One region of the Geobacillus sp. CAMR5420 genome, then DNA from elsewhere that is predicted to be linked to it. Evidence: riboswitches for the same ligand, from Rfam matches in the RefSeq annotation. Region 1 holds a riboswitch; the other holds the start of a gene.

Region 1 (8,874 bases):
AACTTTTTCCACATCGGACCTCTCTCCTTTTTCATCAACCTATTTTCACATTTGAATTACGAACGAGCCGCCAAAATGGTGTCACCGAAATAATTTGATCAACCCTAGGACAATCAACACAACCCCAGGCAGCATTGTCGCCTTTTTCATGATTCCCGTTTTCGACACCATGTACCCCAACGATAAGCCGACTCGGATGAACATGAGAGTAAATACGCCAACCAACAGGGAAAACGAAAGCGGCGGGAAATGCAAAAGCGACGAACTGATCCCGGCGCCAAATGAATCCATCGACAAAGCGATCCCGATCAACAACGCTTCTTTTTGGCTGATCGTGCCTGAACGATCAAGATCCCCAAGTTCAGGCCGTTTCAATACTTGAACAGCGCCGCTGAATCGGTTAGCCTCCCCTGTTCCATCACATTCCATAGAGGAATCGCTTCCGTCTCCCTTTGGCTTATAGACGTTATAAATCGCCCAACCGCCAAGCGCCATGAGAATGACCGAAGCAAGCCCTCTCTCAACTTGCAATGGCAAAACAAGCGCCAACAGACGGCCGATGTTCATAGACACAAACACCATCATTCCAGACATGCATGCAATAAGCGCCAACGAAAAGCAGGAAAAACGGACACCACCCATTCCATACGTAATGCCTACGCTCAAGCTGTCCATGCTCACGCTGAAAGCGAGCAAAATCATGGACACCCATAACCACATAGGAATCCCCCCTGCCGTACGATATGCAATTCCGTACGGAGAGGGGACTTTCTTGCCATTCGACACGCATCGATTTCCGGGGAAATGTTTCCCCTTTTCTCGACATTATTCCCGCAAATGATACGGCAATGTCGCAATGACAACATCTTTTTTCATGATCAAGAAAAAGCGCAAGATGATGGCTGTTTGGTTATGCAAAAATGTATGCCACCATTTTTTCACAATAAATTGCGGCAAGAGCACTGTCACCGGCGCGCGGTCTGCTTCTTTTTCCGCTTTCGTGATGTATTCTAATAATGGCGACAAAATGGTTCGGTACGGTGAATAGATGACTTCCAACGGAATGTCCGGATAAAACTTCTCCCACTTTTGCCGCAGCTTTTGTTCGTCTTTTTCGTCGAAAATAATCGACAGTGCCGTAATGTCGTCGGAAATGCTGCGAGCGTACTGAACGGATTGGGCGACCACTTTGCTGACGCCGGAAATGGGAATAATGACTTTTGGTTTCAACAGTTTCCCGCGCTGTTGCCACTCCCGTTCGTCAAGCCGCAATTGCTCGCCAAGTTTTTTGTAATGCTCGTGAATTCGGCTGAACATCCAGACGAACAACGGAATCGCCACGATGACGATCCAGGCCCCCTGCGTAAATTTAGCGATCATCGTGACGAGCGTGACGATCCCGGTGACCACCGCTCCCGTTCCGACGGTGAGCAGCACGCCGAATTTCCGTCCTTCTTCCCGATTCCATAATTTTTTAATCAACCCACTCTGGCCGATCGTAAAGGAAAGAAAGACGCCAACCGCATAAAGCGGGATGAGCGAATGGGTTTTGGCATGAAACGCGATGATCAATGCGATCGCCAGCACGCTCAACAATATAATGCCATTGGAAAACACAAGGCGATCGCCCCGGGCCGCCAAGCTTCTCGGCAAAAAACCGTCCTTCGCCATAATCGACGTCAACTGCGGAAACCCGGCAAAACTCGTATTCGCCGCGAGCACTAAAATGACCATCGTCGCCAGCTGAAACAAGTAAAACAAAAGACCATTCCCAAACACATGGCGTCCGATTTGCGAAATGACCGTTTGATGCTCGGTCGGAGTAACGCCGAATCCCGCCGCCAACACGGTGATGCCTAAAAACATCACGCCAAGCAATGTGGACATCCATCCCATCGTAATGGCGGCGTTTTTTGAACTGTCTGGCCGGAACGCCGGCACGCCGTTGCTGATCGCTTCGACCCCAGTCATCGCCGAACATCCCGATGAAAAGGCGCGCAGCAAAATAAACAAACTGTAACCGGACGCAAACATGTGAGCTGTGGAAGCATGCTCATGCATCGTAAACCCATGCCATCCTTCCTGCCACAACTGCCACCCGCCGACAGCGATCATCACAAGAACGAAGCCAATGAACACATACGTCGGGTAGGCGAAAACCGTTGCGGATTCGGTAATGCCGCGTAAATTGAGCACCATTAAAAGCAAGACAAGAGCGACAGCGAGCTCCACTTTCCACGGCAGCAGCCCCGGAAACGCCGATGTCAGCGCGGCGACGCCGGAGCTGATGCTGACGGCGACAGTTAAAATATAATCGATCATCAGCGCCGCCCCGGCCACTAAACTAATTTTCGTCCCCAAATGGTCGCGGGCGACGACATACGCCCCGCCGCCGGACGGAAACGCGTAAATGATTTGCCGATACGACAAGGTCACTAACAAAAGCAATACTAAAATCGCCACCGCGATCGGCAGCGAATAGAAAAAGACGCTTGTCCCTAATAAAGCAAGCACAAGCAAAATTTCTTCCGTCGCGTAAGCCACCGATGACAGCGCATCGGAAGAAAAAACGGCCAACGCTTTCCATTTCGGCAATTTTTCATGTTTGAGCCGTTTTGTCTCCATCGGTTTCCCAATCAACAAACGTTTTAACGAAGCCATGCTTCCGTTCCTCCCAAAGCATATTCGAGTTGATTCAAAAAGAAAAAACCGCTGAGGACGCGCTCAACGGCTACGTTTGGTTCAAAACCATACTCGTCCCTCCCCAAAGCGCTTGCGAGGTTAGCTGTCGGGTTCGGGCTTGGAGAGATGCCCGTCCTTTCGGATTCACCCCTAGCAACGAGCGTTGCAACAAGTGGGTCCCCCGCTCCATGACGGATTCAGCGCTAAATATTCAGTTGTTTCTGCTTCCATATATTACTCCTCCCCCTTTTCTCCGTAAACAGTGAAAAAGCGGAAAAAACAACGATTTTCTCTGCCTTTGAGCCGCTTTTTCGCATAAACCGTCCTTATCTTTATGCTTTCTTTCTTTTTCCTGTCTTGCCTCTATCCAATCATAATTTTCCCTTTCGGATAGCGGAACGGATCAGGCTGACGGCGCAGCGTGACCGCGTACGCGATCGTCAGCGGACCGACGCGGCCGGCAAACATCGTCAAGATAATGACCGCCTTTCCGAGCGGAGACAACTCTGGAGTCAGTCCCATCGACAGTCCGACGGTCCCAAACGCCGACGTCGCTTCGAATAAAATCATGAGAAAGTCTTTTCCGCTCTCGGTGATCGTCAACACCATCGTCACAAGCATGACGACAAACAATCCGCTCATCGTCACGGTCAGCGACTTGTATACCGTATCGTAGACGATTCGTTTTCGGAACAAAATGACGTCTTCCTTCCCGCGGATTTGCGACCAAACCGCGCCGAGCAAGGTCGTAAATGTCGTTGTTTTGATTCCTCCGCCCGTCGAACCCGGGGAAGCGCCGACAAACATGAGAAAAACGATCAAAAACAGCGTCGGTTGCGTCAAATCCGGGATGTTAAGCGTATTCGAGCCCGCCGTTCTCGGAGTGACCGCTTGGTAAAACGCGGACAAAAACTTGCCTGAGAGCGACAGCGGCCCCATCGTCTTCGGATTGTTCCACTCCAGCAGCAATATCAGCGCCATGCTGGCAAACACCAGCCATGCCGTCGTGATGACCACCACCTTCGTATGAAGAGACAGCCGCCGTGTTTGCCGGTACTCATACACTTCATTCATGACAATAAATCCGATGCCGCCCAGTATAATTAAAATCGGCACGACAAGGCTCACGACCGGATCTTCCACATAGCCGGTCAAACTGCGAAACTCGCCCATCAAGTCAAAGCCGGCGTTGTTAAAGTTGGAAATCGCATGAAAGAACCCAAAGTACACGGCTTTCCAAAACGGCATATCGAACGAGAAACGAATCGCCAACAGCAATCCGCCGATGCCCTCAATGACGACGGTAAAAACGAGAATGCGTTTCACGAGCCGAACAATCCCTTCGATGCTCAGCTGATTGAGCGCCTCTTGCAGCAACAACCGCTCTTTCAAGGAAATCCGCTTGCCGAGCAAAAAGGCAAACAACGTAGCAAATGTCATAAATCCAAGCCCGCCCACTTGGATCAGCGCTAAAATGACCAGCTGGCCGAACAACGTGAACGTCGTCCCCGTATCAACCACAACAAGTCCGGTCACGCACGTAGCAGATGTCGCCGTAAACAAGGCGTCTAAAAACGGAAGTCCTTTTCCGTCAACGGTCGCCGTCGGCAGCATCAACAAGAAAGCTCCAACCAAAATAATCAAGGCAAAGCCGGACACTAATACTTTCGGCGGATCGAAAAATTTACGGTTCGTATTCAAAGCCCCATCCCTTCCCCCTCGCTCACATAATCGCCTCTTTATAGTTGTGGATGATGCATAGAAAAAATATACCAAAAACAAGCTTGTTCGGGTACTCTAAACCATTTTCATCATAACATTCTTTCTGCATAATAAAATGGATAAAGGGCATGGCCACCGACTTCAAGAATGTGGATGCATTGAAACCTTTTCCGTCTCCGTTCGTCTATATGAATGGCAAATGGCAGTCCGACTGGGACCACACAGGCATTGAAGCGCGGAAGGGGGCTTGCACCAGTCCCATAAAAACATTCCATTGACTTTTGGCAACAGACGTATTATGCTACTTGACATGGAGACGTTCCGATGTAAAATCATGTAAGAATAAAACGTTTGTTGCTGTGGGCAACGGCTGTTGATATAAACATAGAAGCATCGTTAAGAATACGAGGCAAAGGAGGAGAAGAGGACGTGAAGGCAATTTGGGAAAAATGGTTGAAAAAATGTCGTTCTCTCCCTAACCAATACATTGGCTTTTTTATTTTTGCCGTGCTCTTATTTTGGTTGAAGACGTACGCCGCCTATTTAGCGGAATTTAACCTTGGCATCAGCAACTCCATGCAGGAGTTTTTATTGTTCATCAACCCGATCAGCTCGGCGGTATTCTTCCTTGGGTTGGCGCTGTTGGCCAAGGAAACGCGTGTGTACAAATGGCTCATTATTATTAATTTCGTTTTATCGTTCATTCTATACGCCAATATCGTTTATTATCGTTTTTTCAGCGATTTTATTACATTCCCGACGTTGACGCAAACGAAAAACTTCGGCGATCTCGGCAGAAGCATTTGGGAGTTGCTCCGCTGGTATGACGTGTTCTATTTCTTGGATACGATCATTTTGGCGGTGATCGTTTTCTCGAAGCGATTCTCGCTCCCGGAAGTGCAGGCCGGCCGATTCAAAAAAGGCGCCATTTTCGCTTCGGCCATTCTGATGTTCAGCATCAACTTGGCGCTCGCTGAGACCGACCGCCCGCAGCTCTTGACAAGAACGTTCGACCGCAACTATATCGTCAAATATTTAGGCGTGTACAACTATTTGATTTACGATGCGTTCCAAAGCATGAAATCATCGACGCAGCGGGCGTTCGCAAACAAAAGCGACATCACGACTGTGCTGAACTATGTGCAGGCGACGTATGCCAAACCGAACCCGAAATATTTCGGCGTGGCGAAAGGGAAAAACGTCATTTACATTCATTTAGAGTCGCTGCAAAACTTTGTGATTAACTATAAGTTGAACGGTGAAGAAGTCACCCCGTTCTTAAACTCGCTCACCCGCGATCCGAACACGTTCTATTTCGATAACTTCTTCCATCAAACAGGACAAGGGAAAACGTCGGATGCGGAGTTTATGCTCGAAAACTCGCTGTTTGGCTTGCCGCAAGGCGCTGTCTTTACGACGAAAGGACAAAACACGTATCAGGCGGCTCCGGCCATTTTGCACCAATACGGCTATACAAGCGCCGTCTTCCACGGCAACTACAAAACGTTCTGGAACCGCGATGAAATTTACAAGTCGTTCGGCTTTGACCATTTCTTTGACGCCAGCTACTACGATATGAACGACGAGGACGTCTTGAACTACGGTCTGAAAGATAAACCGTTCTTCCGGGAGTCGATCCCGCTATTAGAAACATTGAAAGAACCGTTCTATGTGAAATTTATTACGCTGTCGAATCATTTCCCATACCCGATCAGCGAGGAGGATGCGACGATCCCGCCGGCGACGACAGGCGACGGCTCGGTCGACCGTTATTTCCAAACGGCACGCTATTTGGATGAAGCAGTGAAAGAGTTCTTTGACTACTTGAAAAAATCGGGTCTGTACGACCGCTCGGTCATCATTTTGTACGGCGACCATTACGGCATTTCGGAAAATCATAACAAAGCCATGGCGCAAATTTTAGGAAAAGAAATTACGCCGTATGAACATGCGCAATTGCAACGGGTGCCGCTGTTCATCCACGTGCCGGGCATAAAAGGCGGCGTCATTCACGAGTTTGGCGGCCAAATCGATTTGTTGCCGACGGTCTTGCACCTGCTGGGCATTGATACAAAAAATTACGTCCATTTTGGAACGGATTTGCTGTCACCTGAACATCAAGAAATCGTTCCGTTCCGCAACGGCGACTTTGTCACGCCGAAGGTGACAGCGGTCAACGGCAAGTACTATGACACGAAAACAGGCGAACCTCTTGAAAGCACGCCGGAAATTCAGCGGCTCGAACAAATCGTCCGTACGAAGCTTGACCTATCGGATAAAGTCGTCTATGGCGATTTGCTCCGGTTCTATACACCGAAAGGCTTCAAGCCGGTCGATCCGTCAAAATATGATTACAATAACCGTGAAGAGGGAAGCGATCAATGATCGCCTCCCTCTTTTTTTCTAGCGCTGCAGCAGTTGCTCAATGGCCCGTTTCCCATTCACGTAACCTGCTCCATATACGTTCGGGTCTCGCCCTTTCCACAAATCGGCGCCGTCTTTTAACGCCCGCTTGATTTCATCCGGCGTTGCATTTGGTTTGGCCTGAAGCATCAACGCGACAATGCCGGCGCAAATCGGCGTCGCCATCGACGTGCCGGACATCGATATATAATGGTCACCGACCCGGCTTTGCTTATTCATCTTGTCAAGAAATGAACGCGGGGCGCGAAGCGAAATAATGTTGACCCCTGGGACGACGAGATCCGGTTTTGTCACCCCGTACTCCGTCGGCCCTCGGCTTGAAAACGACGCCACATCATCGTCGGCGCGCGTTGTCGCCGTATCATGATCGTCAAGAGCACCGACGGTAATGATGCGGTCGCTAATGCCGGGGCTTGAAATCGTCCCATAATTCGGCCCTTCATTCCCTGCCGCCGCACAGACGACAATACCCTGCTCCCACGCCTGCTCCGCGACTTGCACGAGCGGATCATCATTTTCTATCGGAAACGGCTGCGGTTCCCCTCCAAGCGATAAGGAAATAATATGGATTCGCTTGGTCAAGTTTTTCTTATTGTAATCAATGCACCACTCAATGCCGCGCATGATCGTTTCCAGCGTCCCGCTTCCTGAACGGTCGAGCACCTTAACGCCGATAAGGTTTGCCTCGTACGCCGGTCCAGCATACAGCCCATCGGACATGCGCCCGTTCCCAGCGGCATCACCAGCGCAGTGCGTACCGTGTCCGTTGTCATCATATGGCGTCGTACGCCCATTGACGAAATCTACAAAGGCAGCAATCCTCCCCTCCAAGTCCGGGTGCGGGTAAATGCCTGTGTCGACAATGGCGATCGTCACTCCTTTTCCGCTTAACTCCGTTCCGTTGACAGCCACATGTTTGGCATTGGCCGATGGGACTGCATTGTTTAACAGCGCCTTGACCTGCCGATTGAGGTACACTTTTTTCACTTTCGGATGCTCGAGCAGCTGCTCAATCGCTGCCGGCGTCACCCGTGCGCTGTAGAAGGGAACATGGCGAAAATGGTGGCGTACTTTCATACGGAAATGATCGCGTTCCGCCTTGGCCACTGCCTCCATCCCTTCAGCATTTTCGACTTCAATCAAGACGGAAAGCGTCCGCCATTTCCTCAGCCATCGCTCCACCCAACGATGGAAAATGCACGGCATGCGCATCATGGGCTTATACATATTGACAAGCGCATGACGAAGCGGACGGTCAAGCCGCGCTGCATGGCGGCGAGCGAGCTGCACGATCGAATAGGTGAACACATTCTTCCCCTCCTTGCGTGTTTCGCTATACTCATATGAGGGAAAGATCGCGAAAGAAGCGGCGAGCTCACCAAGACAAACAAACAAAAAGCTCGCCCAGCGAAAACTAGGCAAGCCTTTCTTATTTACATTCCAATCCGCTCCAACACAATGTATTTTGCTTTTCCTAAATAACGCTCCACTTGGCGCAGCACATTTTCCTTCTCCGCAAATGCCCCGACTTGCGTCCCATCCACGATGACGCGCGTCAAATCACTCCCACTTGGCGCCTGTCCCCCTCCTTCGTCCGGCCTGCTTGGCGGAGGATCGTTCGGAGCATTCGGTTTCTTCCGCAGCCCAAGCGCCCGCTCCAACCCGTTCACATGCCCGCGGGCGACCATGCGCAAAAAACGGGTATCATTCAGTTTTCCTGCATCCTCTTCCCGGTCAATAAACCCGTTCTCCGTGAGCACGGCTGGCATCGCGGTCTCCCGCAGCACATGAAAATTCGCTTTCTTTTTCCCACGATCGCGAAATCCCGTAGCTTTGACGACTTCTTCATGAATGGCATCACGAATGCGGGCTGTTGCCGAATCGTCATCGAGCCGATTATAAATATAATCTTCATACCCCGTGCCGCCGCCAGCATTCACGTGAATCGCGACGTATACATCCGCCCCCCATTGATTGGCACGGTCCGTCCGCTCATCAAGTGACACCGTTTCATCTTTTGTTCGGCTTAGCTGCACGGAAACTCCT
Region 2 (8,874 bases), on a different contig from region 1:
TTGGCGTGAGGGGAGGATAGCTTGATTCAAGGGGAACGTCTTTGGCAACGGCTCATGGAACTAGGGGAGGTCGGCAAGCAACCAAGCGGCGGCGTCACGCGCCTCTCGTTCACTGCTGAAGAGCGGCGGGCCAAAGATCTCGTCGCTTCCTACATGCGCGAAGCCGGGCTTTTCGTATATGAAGACGCGGCTGGCAACTTGATCGGACGGAAAGAAGGGACGAATCCGGATGCCACGGTCGTCCTTGTTGGATCTCATCTCGATTCGGTTTACAACGGCGGCTGCTTTGATGGACCGCTCGGGGTGTTGGCCGGCGTGGAAGTCGTTCAGACGATGAACGAGCACGGTGTTGTGACGCACCACCCAATTGAAGTAGTGGCGTTCACTGACGAAGAGGGAGCGCGCTTTCGTTTCGGCATGATCGGCAGCCGCGCCATGGCCGGAACACTGCCGCCGGAAGCGCTCGAGTGCCGCGACGCGGAAGGGATTTCCCTCGCTGAAGCGATGAAACAGGCGGGGCTTGACCCGGACCGCTTGCCGCAGGCAGCGCGAAAACCAGGAACGGTGAAAGCCTATGTCGAATTGCATATCGAACAAGGACGGGTGCTTGAGGAGACAGGACTTCCAGTTGGCATCGTCACTGGCATCGCCGGTCTGATTTGGGTGAAATTTACCATCGAAGGAAAGGCGGAACATGCCGGCGCCACGCCGATGTCATTGCGGCGCGACCCGATGGCGGCGGCCGCCCAGATCATCATAGTGATCGAAGAGGAAGCAAGACGAACAGGGACAACGGTCGGTACTGTAGGACAGTTGCATGTATATCCGGGCGGTATTAATGTCATTCCGGAACGGGTCGAATTTGTGCTCGATTTGCGCGACTTGAAGGCTGAGGTGCGCGATCAAGTATGGAAAGCCATAGCCGTGCGGGCAGAGACGATCGCCAAGGAGCGGAACGTCCGCGTCACGACCGAGCGGCTGCAAGAAATGCCGCCGGTGCTATGTTCCGATGAGGTGAAGCGCGCGGCGGAGGCGGCGTGCCAAAAGCTTGGCTACCCGTCGTTTTGGCTGCCGAGCGGCGCAGCCCATGACAGCGTACAGTTGGCTCCGATTTGCCCAATCGGGATGATTTTTGTCCGCTCCCAAGACGGAGTGAGTCATAGTCCGGCGGAATGGAGTACTAAAGAAGACTGCGCCGCTGGAGCAGAGGTGCTTTATCATACAGTGTGGCAACTGGCCCAAGGGGAATAACGAAAAAGACAAACGAACAGGGGGAGACCATGGATGACAAGTGAAGAAATCAAACGACTCGTCGATGAAGTGAAAACGGACGTCATCGCCTGGCGCCGTCATTTGCATGCCCATCCGGAATTGTCGTTCCAAGAAGAGAAAACAGCGCAGTTTGTCTATGAGACGCTGCAATCATTCGGTCATCTTGAACTTTCGCGGCCGACGAAAACGAGCGTCATGGCGCGGCTCATTGGCCAACAGCCAGGCCGGGTCGTCGCCATTCGCGCTGATATGGACGCATTGCCGATTCAAGAGGAAAACACGTTTGAGTTTGCCTCAAAAAACCCAGGCGTGATGCATGCGTGCGGACATGACGGCCATACGGCGATGCTTCTCGGGACGGCGAAAATTTTCTCCCAGCTGCGCGATGACATTCGCGGTGAAATCCGCTTTTTGTTCCAACACGCGGAAGAATTGTTCCCCGGCGGGGCGGAGGAGATGGTGCAAGCCGGCGTCATGGACGGGGTGGACGTCGTCATCGGCACTCACCTTTGGTCGCCGCTCGAGCGCGGAAAAATCGGCATTGTGTATGGGCCGATGATGGCCGCACCCGACCGCTTTTTCATCCGCATCATCGGCAAAGGCGGCCACGGGGCGATGCCGCACCAAACGATCGATGCGATCGCCATCGGAGCGCAAGTCGTGACGAACTTGCAGCACATTGTCTCGCGCTATGTCGACCCGCTCGAGCCGCTTGTTCTGTCCGTGACGCAATTTGTGGCGGGTACGGCGCATAATGTCCTGCCTGGGGAGGTCGAAATCCAAGGGACAGTGCGCACGTTCGATGAGACGCTGCGGCGCACGGTGCCGCAATGGATGGAGCGCATTGTCAAAGGGATCACCGAAGCGCACGGCGCCTCGTATGAGTTTCGATTTGACTACGGCTACCGCCCGGTCATCAACTACGATGAAGTGACCCGCGTCATGGAGGAAACGGCGTGCGAGCTGTTCGGCGAAGAGGCAGTGGCCCGCTTGAAACCGAACATGGGCGGCGAAGATTTCTCCGCCTTTTTGCAAAAAGCGCCCGGCAGCTTTTTCTACGTCGGCGCGGGCAATGTAGAAAAAGGCATCGTTTACCCGCACCACCACCCGCGCTTTACGATTGACGAAGACGCGCTTGAGATTGGCGTGCAAATGTTTGTCGCGGCGACGTTGAAACTGTTGGCGGGGGCGGAATAGCTGTTTTCGCTTGACATATCCAAGATTGTCAGTTCAAACGTTTGATCCTTGGGTGGCGGGATTGATTGGCGCCGCTGGGTTGCTCACTGCCATGGTGCCAGGGTCGATGATTTTAGTGACAGCATCAACGTTGTGGTGAGTTGGATTCCGTTTGGCCCAGTTACGGTGAAAGAAGGAAAGCGGGCGATATAGGAGGAAAAGTTGGCGATTGGACATCGTGCTTATCAATGGACGGGGAAAGCAAAGAAGGCATGGAATGCATCCGTGCCTTCTTACATGCTTTATGGTTGTCTAACGTGCATTGAATCGCAACTTTTCATTTAATGTAACATGAGCTTCATCCAAAGTTCGCTTGTTTGGTGAATAAATGATAAATAGCATTTCATCATGATGAATCGGACAGTCGCCGCTGGCTTGACAAAATTTTATCAAGCTGAAGGCAGCCTGCATACGAATGTCCTCTTGAAAATCCGTGTGAATCCCTTCCTCCAGTCCGAATGGATCTTGAAAGTTCGTCATGTTGTTCGACTTTGAAAACAACGGAAGAAGAAAAGAAGGCGGAGTGATCTTGAAAGTTCGTCATGTTGTTCGACCCCTTTTTCCAATTAGTAGATGGATCACGCTACGTTTACGATGATCGGTCAGCATTGGCCGCTGTTGTGTTTGACTGCGCGGAATAGTTTGCTGCAAGGTGCATTGCATGAACCTTTTTAAATGGCATATGCAATCGATAAGAAAATTAACCAAGGCACCCCAAATTGTTTTACACGATGTAACCCATGTCGTCCAACGCCTGAAACAGCGGATTCGACAACTGACGAATCCCAACTAGATCCTCTCCATGCAGGAGCACATCCAGCGAGTAAATCAATACATCATGGGATGGATCGGATATTTTCAACTCATAAACACCCAATGCTCCGTCTCTTATTGCATCGAGGGTCGAGAGGCATTTTGTTTGCCTAGTCACTGTCGAACTCGGGTGCTTGAAAATAGATGAAAAATAAAGAATAAATTAGTTAGCTTATGAAAAAATAAATGTAAAACGCTTTCTTGATGATTTTTCCGTTTATTTTCAAAAAAATAGCTAATTTTAGCTGTTTGACGGTATGGTGGACCAAGAGTATAATGAGCCTCAAATTAAATAACCATTCATTCCCTAAAGATCGCTGAATCCGAATAGGAGCGGGGGAACCAACCGTGGCTTTGTGCGCCACATGGGGTGAATCCTGTTCAGGACGCCTGTTCTGAACGGGTAGGGTGACTCTCATCACCCGAATCCGTCAGCTAACCTCGTAAGCGTGTTGAGAGAAGGGGGGTATTTCCTATGGCTTGACATAGGCAGCCAGATACCCTCTGGCTGTCTTTTTTTGTTCTTTTTTATAAAAATATGTAATTTATGTAAAAAATAATAAATTTGGTTTGTTGGGAAATCTTCGTGTATGTATAAGTCAATGTTTCCGAACTTTAAGCGGAAAGATGACAAAAGGCGGAGGGATCACTGATGTGGGATGTGATGATGGTTGTTTTGCTTGTCGTGAGCTTTATTCTCTTTTATGAATTTTCTGTTTGGTGTGATTCCGTGGTGAATGGAGGAGAAGAACAATGATCTGGATAGTAGGGATGGTGATATTGGGGGTATTTTGCTATCTCGTATACGCACTTATTTACCCGGAAAAATTTTGAACTGACGGTCAGATAAATTCAGTTATGAATTGGAATATGAGTGATCACGCGTGAGGGGGAAGAAACATGTGGCATGTCTTTTCGCAATATACACTTATTTTCTTGTTGTTGATCGTTATCGCGGTGCCATTGGGAAAATATTTATATGTGGCTTTCTTTGAAAAAGGAAAGATCGATCGTTTCTTTTCGCCCATTGAAGCGGTGATTTATCGATTATCAGGTATTCGCTCACTAGAAGAGATGACTTGGAAGTCGTATTGTACAGCATTGTTGATCGTGAATGCGGCATTGTTAGGTATATCCTATGGGCTTTTGCGTATTCAACATTATTTGCCGCTTAATGGGGCCAAAGTGGAAAATATGGAGCCGACTCTTACGTTTAACACTGTGGTTAGTTTTATGACAAATACAAACCTGCAGCATTATAGCGGAGAATCTGGATTATCCATTTTATCACAGATGTTATTTGTGACGATGATGATGTTCACGTCAGCCGCCACGGGACTGACTGTTGCTACTGCTTTAATTCGCGCGTTGTCTAAAAAAGGAAAAACGATAGGGAATTTTTATCAAGATTTTGTGCGCGCGAATGTGCGTGTATTGCTCCCGCTATCTGTCATCGTAACGATCTTGTTAGTGGCCTTTGGGGTTCCGCAAACCTTCTTGGCCCGCATGGCTGTATCAACATTAGAGGGAGGCACACAAACGTTAGCGCTGGGACCTGTCGCTTCGCTTGAGTCCATCAAACACCTCGGGACAAACGGAGGGGGATTTTTCGGAGCGAACTCGTCTCATCCGTTTGAAAATCCTCATCCGTTTACGAACGTAATCGAGATGTTATCGATGTGGTGCATTCCAGCGGCTCTGCCTTTTACGTATGGTCATGCTGTAAAAAATCGCAAACAGGGGTGGGTATTGTTTGCGACAATGTTCGTTTTGTTCGTCATGATGCTTGGGGTTGTGTACAATGCGGAACAATCTGGGAATCCCCTTGTGGGCAAATCAGGATTTGCAGCTGACCAAGGAAATATGGAAGGCAAGGAAGTACGTTTCGGCATTCCGCTGTCCAGTTTATTTACGGCGATCACGACAGCGGCCACAACCGGGTCAGTCAACAATATGCACGATAGTTTGACTCCGATTGGGGGGCTCGTTCCGCTGGCATTAATGATGTTAAATAACGTGTTTGGCGGCGATGGGGTAGGGTTTGTGAACATCATGATGTATGCGATGATTGCCGTTTTTTTATCAGGCTTGATGGTCGGGCGTACACCTGAATTTTTAGGGCGCAAGATCGAGCCAAAGGAAATGAAGCTGATCGTCATCGCGTTGTTGCTTCATCCTCTCATTATTTTGGCGCCGTCAGCCATAGCGTTAATGACGCACATGGGGACCGAGGCAATCAGCAATCCTGGCTTCCACGGCATTTCGCAAGTGGTGTATGAATATACATCTTCGGCGGCGAACAATGGGTCAGGATTTGAGGGATTGAAGGATAATACGGCATTTTGGAACATTTCGACTGGTGTTGTCATGCTTTTGGGGAGATATGTTTCCATTATTGCGATGCTTGCGGTCGCTGGGTCTTTGGTCGGAAAACAGCCAGTGCCCGAAACCATTGGAACATTCCGTACCGATACAGCCACATTCGGCGTCATTTTATTTGGGACAGTGTTCATTATCGGAGCACTTACCTTTTTCCCTGTTCTGATCCTGGGTCCGGTGGCGGAATATTTAACCATTCGCTAAGGAGGAAACGTCGAGATGAGAGGGAATGACAATCGCCAATCACTGTTTCAGCCAGAGCTTGTGCGGCAAGCGGCAATAGAGAGCGTCAAAAAGTTAAATCCTCTTGTGATGATGCGCAACCCAGTAATGTTTGTCGTCGAGATTGGAACATTGATCGTGTTGCTTATGCTTTTGTTTCCTCGCTTTTTTAGAATAGAGGATTGGAAATATGAATTAGCGGTATTCGTCATTCTTTTGCTCACGATTTTATTCGCTAATTTTGCTGAGGCTTTGGCGGAAGGACGAGGAAAGGCACAAGCGGAATCGCTCAAGAAAACGAAAGCGGATACGATCGCCAAGCGGATCAGCGCAAAAGGGGAAATAGAACTGGTTGCGTCCACACAGTTGCGAAAAGGGGATATTGTTCTCGTCGAAGCCGGTGATCTCATTCCAGGTGACGGCGAAATCATAGAAGGGTTGGCGTCCATTGATGAATCGGCCATTACTGGGGAATCCGCCCCTGTTATTAAGGAGGCAGGGGGAGATTTCAGTTCGGTGACAGGCGGCACAAAAGTCGTCAGCGATTGGATTAAAGTAAAAATCACAGCCGACCCCGGCGAGTCTTTTTTGGATAAAATGATCTCTCTTGTTGAAGGAGCAACGAGGCAAAAAACGCCGAACGAGTTGGCGCTGAACATTTTGCTTGTGACTCTCACGCTCATCTTTTTGATTGTCGTTGTCACATTAGTTCCGATTGCCCGTTATGTCGGCATCCATTTGTCGATAACAACCTTGATCATCTTGCTTGTTTGTTTGATTCCGACGACCATTGGCGGCTTATTATCGGCCATTGGAATCGCCGGGATGAACCGCTTGACACAATTCAACGTGTTGGCGATGTCCGGAAAAGCGGTGGAAGCGGCAGGGGACGTTACAACTATCGTGCTTGATAAGACGGGAACGATTACGTTTGGAAATCGAATGGCCGCCCAGTTTATTCCTGTTGGCGGGACTACAGAGGAGCAAGTACGGGAAGCAGCCGTTTTGTCTTCGATTAAGGATGAGACACCTGAGGGGCGTTCTGTTCTTGAATTGGCGAAACAGCAAGGATGGAAAGCAGATGTTGCTGAGTATGAACACGAGGAGTTTGTCCCGTTTACTGCCGAGACAAGAATGAGCGGCATGAACGTTCAAGGCATTCCGTATCGCAAGGGAGCGGTGGATGCCATTTCCCGTCATGTCAAACAGCTGGGCGGCCGCATTCCAAGCGATTTGAAAGAAAAAAGCGAACAAATCGCTAAACAGGGGGGCACGCCGTTGGCTGTCTCCGTTGGAGCAGACATCGTGGGCATCATCTATTTGAAAGATACCGTAAAACCGGGAATGCGCCAACGATTTGATGAATTGAGAAAAATGGGGATCAAAACGATCATGTGCACAGGAGACAACCCACTGACCGCTGCAACGATTGCCAACGAGGCAGGAGTGGATGAGTTTATTGCGGAAAGCAAGCCGGAAGACAAGATTCGTGTTATTCGGGAAGAACAAGCGAAAGGGAATTTGGTTGCTATGACGGGGGATGGTACGAATGACGCGCCGGCTTTGGCGCAGGCGGATGTCGGATTGGCCATGAATAGCGGTACGATGGCGGCAAAAGAAGCGGCGAATATGATTGATTTAGACTCCGATCCGACGAAAATTATTGAAGTGATATCCATCGGGAAGCAACTGCTGATGACCCGGGGGGCATTGACCACATTTAGCATTGCCAATGATATTGCCAAATATTTTGCTATTTTGCCGGCTGTGTTTGTGGCCAGCATTCCGCAGATGAAATCGATCGATATTTTGCATCTGCATTCGCCAGCGAGCGCCATTTTATCCGCGTTAATTTTCAATGCGGTGATCATCCCTCTGTTGATTCCGTTGGCGATGAGAGGGGTGCGCTATCAACCGATGTCATCGGAAAAACTTTTGCGTAGAAATATGTTGATTTATGGAGGCGGAGGAGTCATTGCTCCATTCATTGGCATAAAGGTCATTGATCTTGCCCTAGGCCTGTTTATGTAAAAGAGAGGAGGATTTGGCATGAGAAATATTCGCCTTGCTTTGCTCATGATCGTTTTGCTTGGGCTCGGGTATCCGGCAGCGATGACGGGCCTTGCCCAGTTGTTATTTCCTCATCAAGCGAAAGGAAGCATTATTTATGAGAAGGGAAGAGCCATCGGTTCGGAATTGATTGGACAATCATTTCAGGGGGACTCCTATTTTCACGGCCGCCCTTCGTCGATTCAATATGATGCAAGTGCATCAGGTTCACCAAATTATGGGCCTTCCAGCAAAGAAATGATGGAACGGATGGAGAAAGATGCAGAGCAATGGTTGAAAAAAGTTCCTGGAAAGACGAAAAAAGATATCCCTATCGATTTAATCACCAATTCAGGATCTGGACTCGACCCTCATATTAGCCCGGCTGCCGCATTGTTCCAAGTGCCGATGGTAGCAAAGGCAACGGGATTATCGGAGCAACAATTGACCCGTTTGGTCAAGCAGCACATTGAAGGAAGAGCGATGGGCGTTTTTGGTGAACCGCGGGTCAACGTTGTGCGCTTAAATATGGCTGTTCAAAAATTAGTGGAGGAGCGTTCCAAACGGAATGAATCATAAATATAGACGAATGACTCCGGAAGAGATATTGAAGAAAATCGAAAATATGAAGAAAGGCCGCCTCAAAATTTATATTGGGGCGGCCCCTGGTGTCGGGAAAACATTTCATATGTTGAGGGATGCTCACGATGTGAGAGAAAAAGGGATCGATATCGTCATCGGAATTGTTGAAACACACGGACGGGCTGAGACAGAGGCAGAAATCAAAGACTTGGAAATCATTCCTCGCAAGAAAATCCATTATAAAGGAAAAGAATTTGCGGAATTGGATGTCGACGCGGTGATTCGACGCAACCCGGATGTGGTGATTGTGGACGAATTGGC

Evidence for each region. A riboswitch is a leader RNA that binds a small molecule or an ion and turns the genes downstream of it on or off. The one in region 1 is predicted to bind cyclic di-AMP.
Region 2: linked by a shared signal. The riboswitch ahead of kdpA (potassium-transporting ATPase subunit KdpA) and the one ahead of DI44_RS15010 (APC family permease) in region 1 are both predicted to bind cyclic di-AMP.

Annotation. Positions count from the first base shown of each region.
Region 1 covers NZ_JHUS01000006.1:39,140-48,013, reverse strand. Annotated here, with positions in the region: gene DI44_RS15000 (sporulation protein) at 1-14, opposite strand, end outside; gene ytaF (sporulation membrane protein YtaF) at 82-720, opposite strand; gene DI44_RS15010 (APC family permease) at 826-2,661, opposite strand; cyclic di-AMP (ydaO/yuaA leader) riboswitch at 2,756-2,895, opposite strand; gene DI44_RS15015 (TrkH family potassium uptake protein) at 3,046-4,383, opposite strand; gene DI44_RS15020 (LTA synthase family protein) at 4,834-6,789, shown strand; gene DI44_RS15025 (S8 family serine peptidase) at 6,808-8,136, opposite strand; gene DI44_RS15030 (N-acetylmuramoyl-L-alanine amidase) at 8,262-8,874, opposite strand, start outside.
Region 2 covers NZ_JHUS01000070.1:2,064-10,937, reverse strand. Annotated here, with positions in the region: gene DI44_RS00815 (hydantoinase/carbamoylase family amidase) at 22-1,251, shown strand; gene DI44_RS00820 (M20 family metallopeptidase) at 1,285-2,469, shown strand; partial or broken gene DI44_RS18450 (tryptophan 2,3-dioxygenase family protein) at 2,793-2,988, opposite strand; gene DI44_RS19535 (hypothetical protein) at 3,233-3,385, opposite strand; gene DI44_RS19755 (hypothetical protein) at 3,323-3,469, shown strand; cyclic di-AMP (ydaO/yuaA leader) riboswitch at 3,627-3,785, shown strand; gene kdpA (potassium-transporting ATPase subunit KdpA) at 4,222-5,904, shown strand; gene kdpB (potassium-transporting ATPase subunit KdpB) at 5,920-7,953, shown strand; gene kdpC (potassium-transporting ATPase subunit KdpC) at 7,972-8,550, shown strand; gene kdpDN (KdpD-like non-kinase potassium sensor) at 8,540-8,874, shown strand, end outside.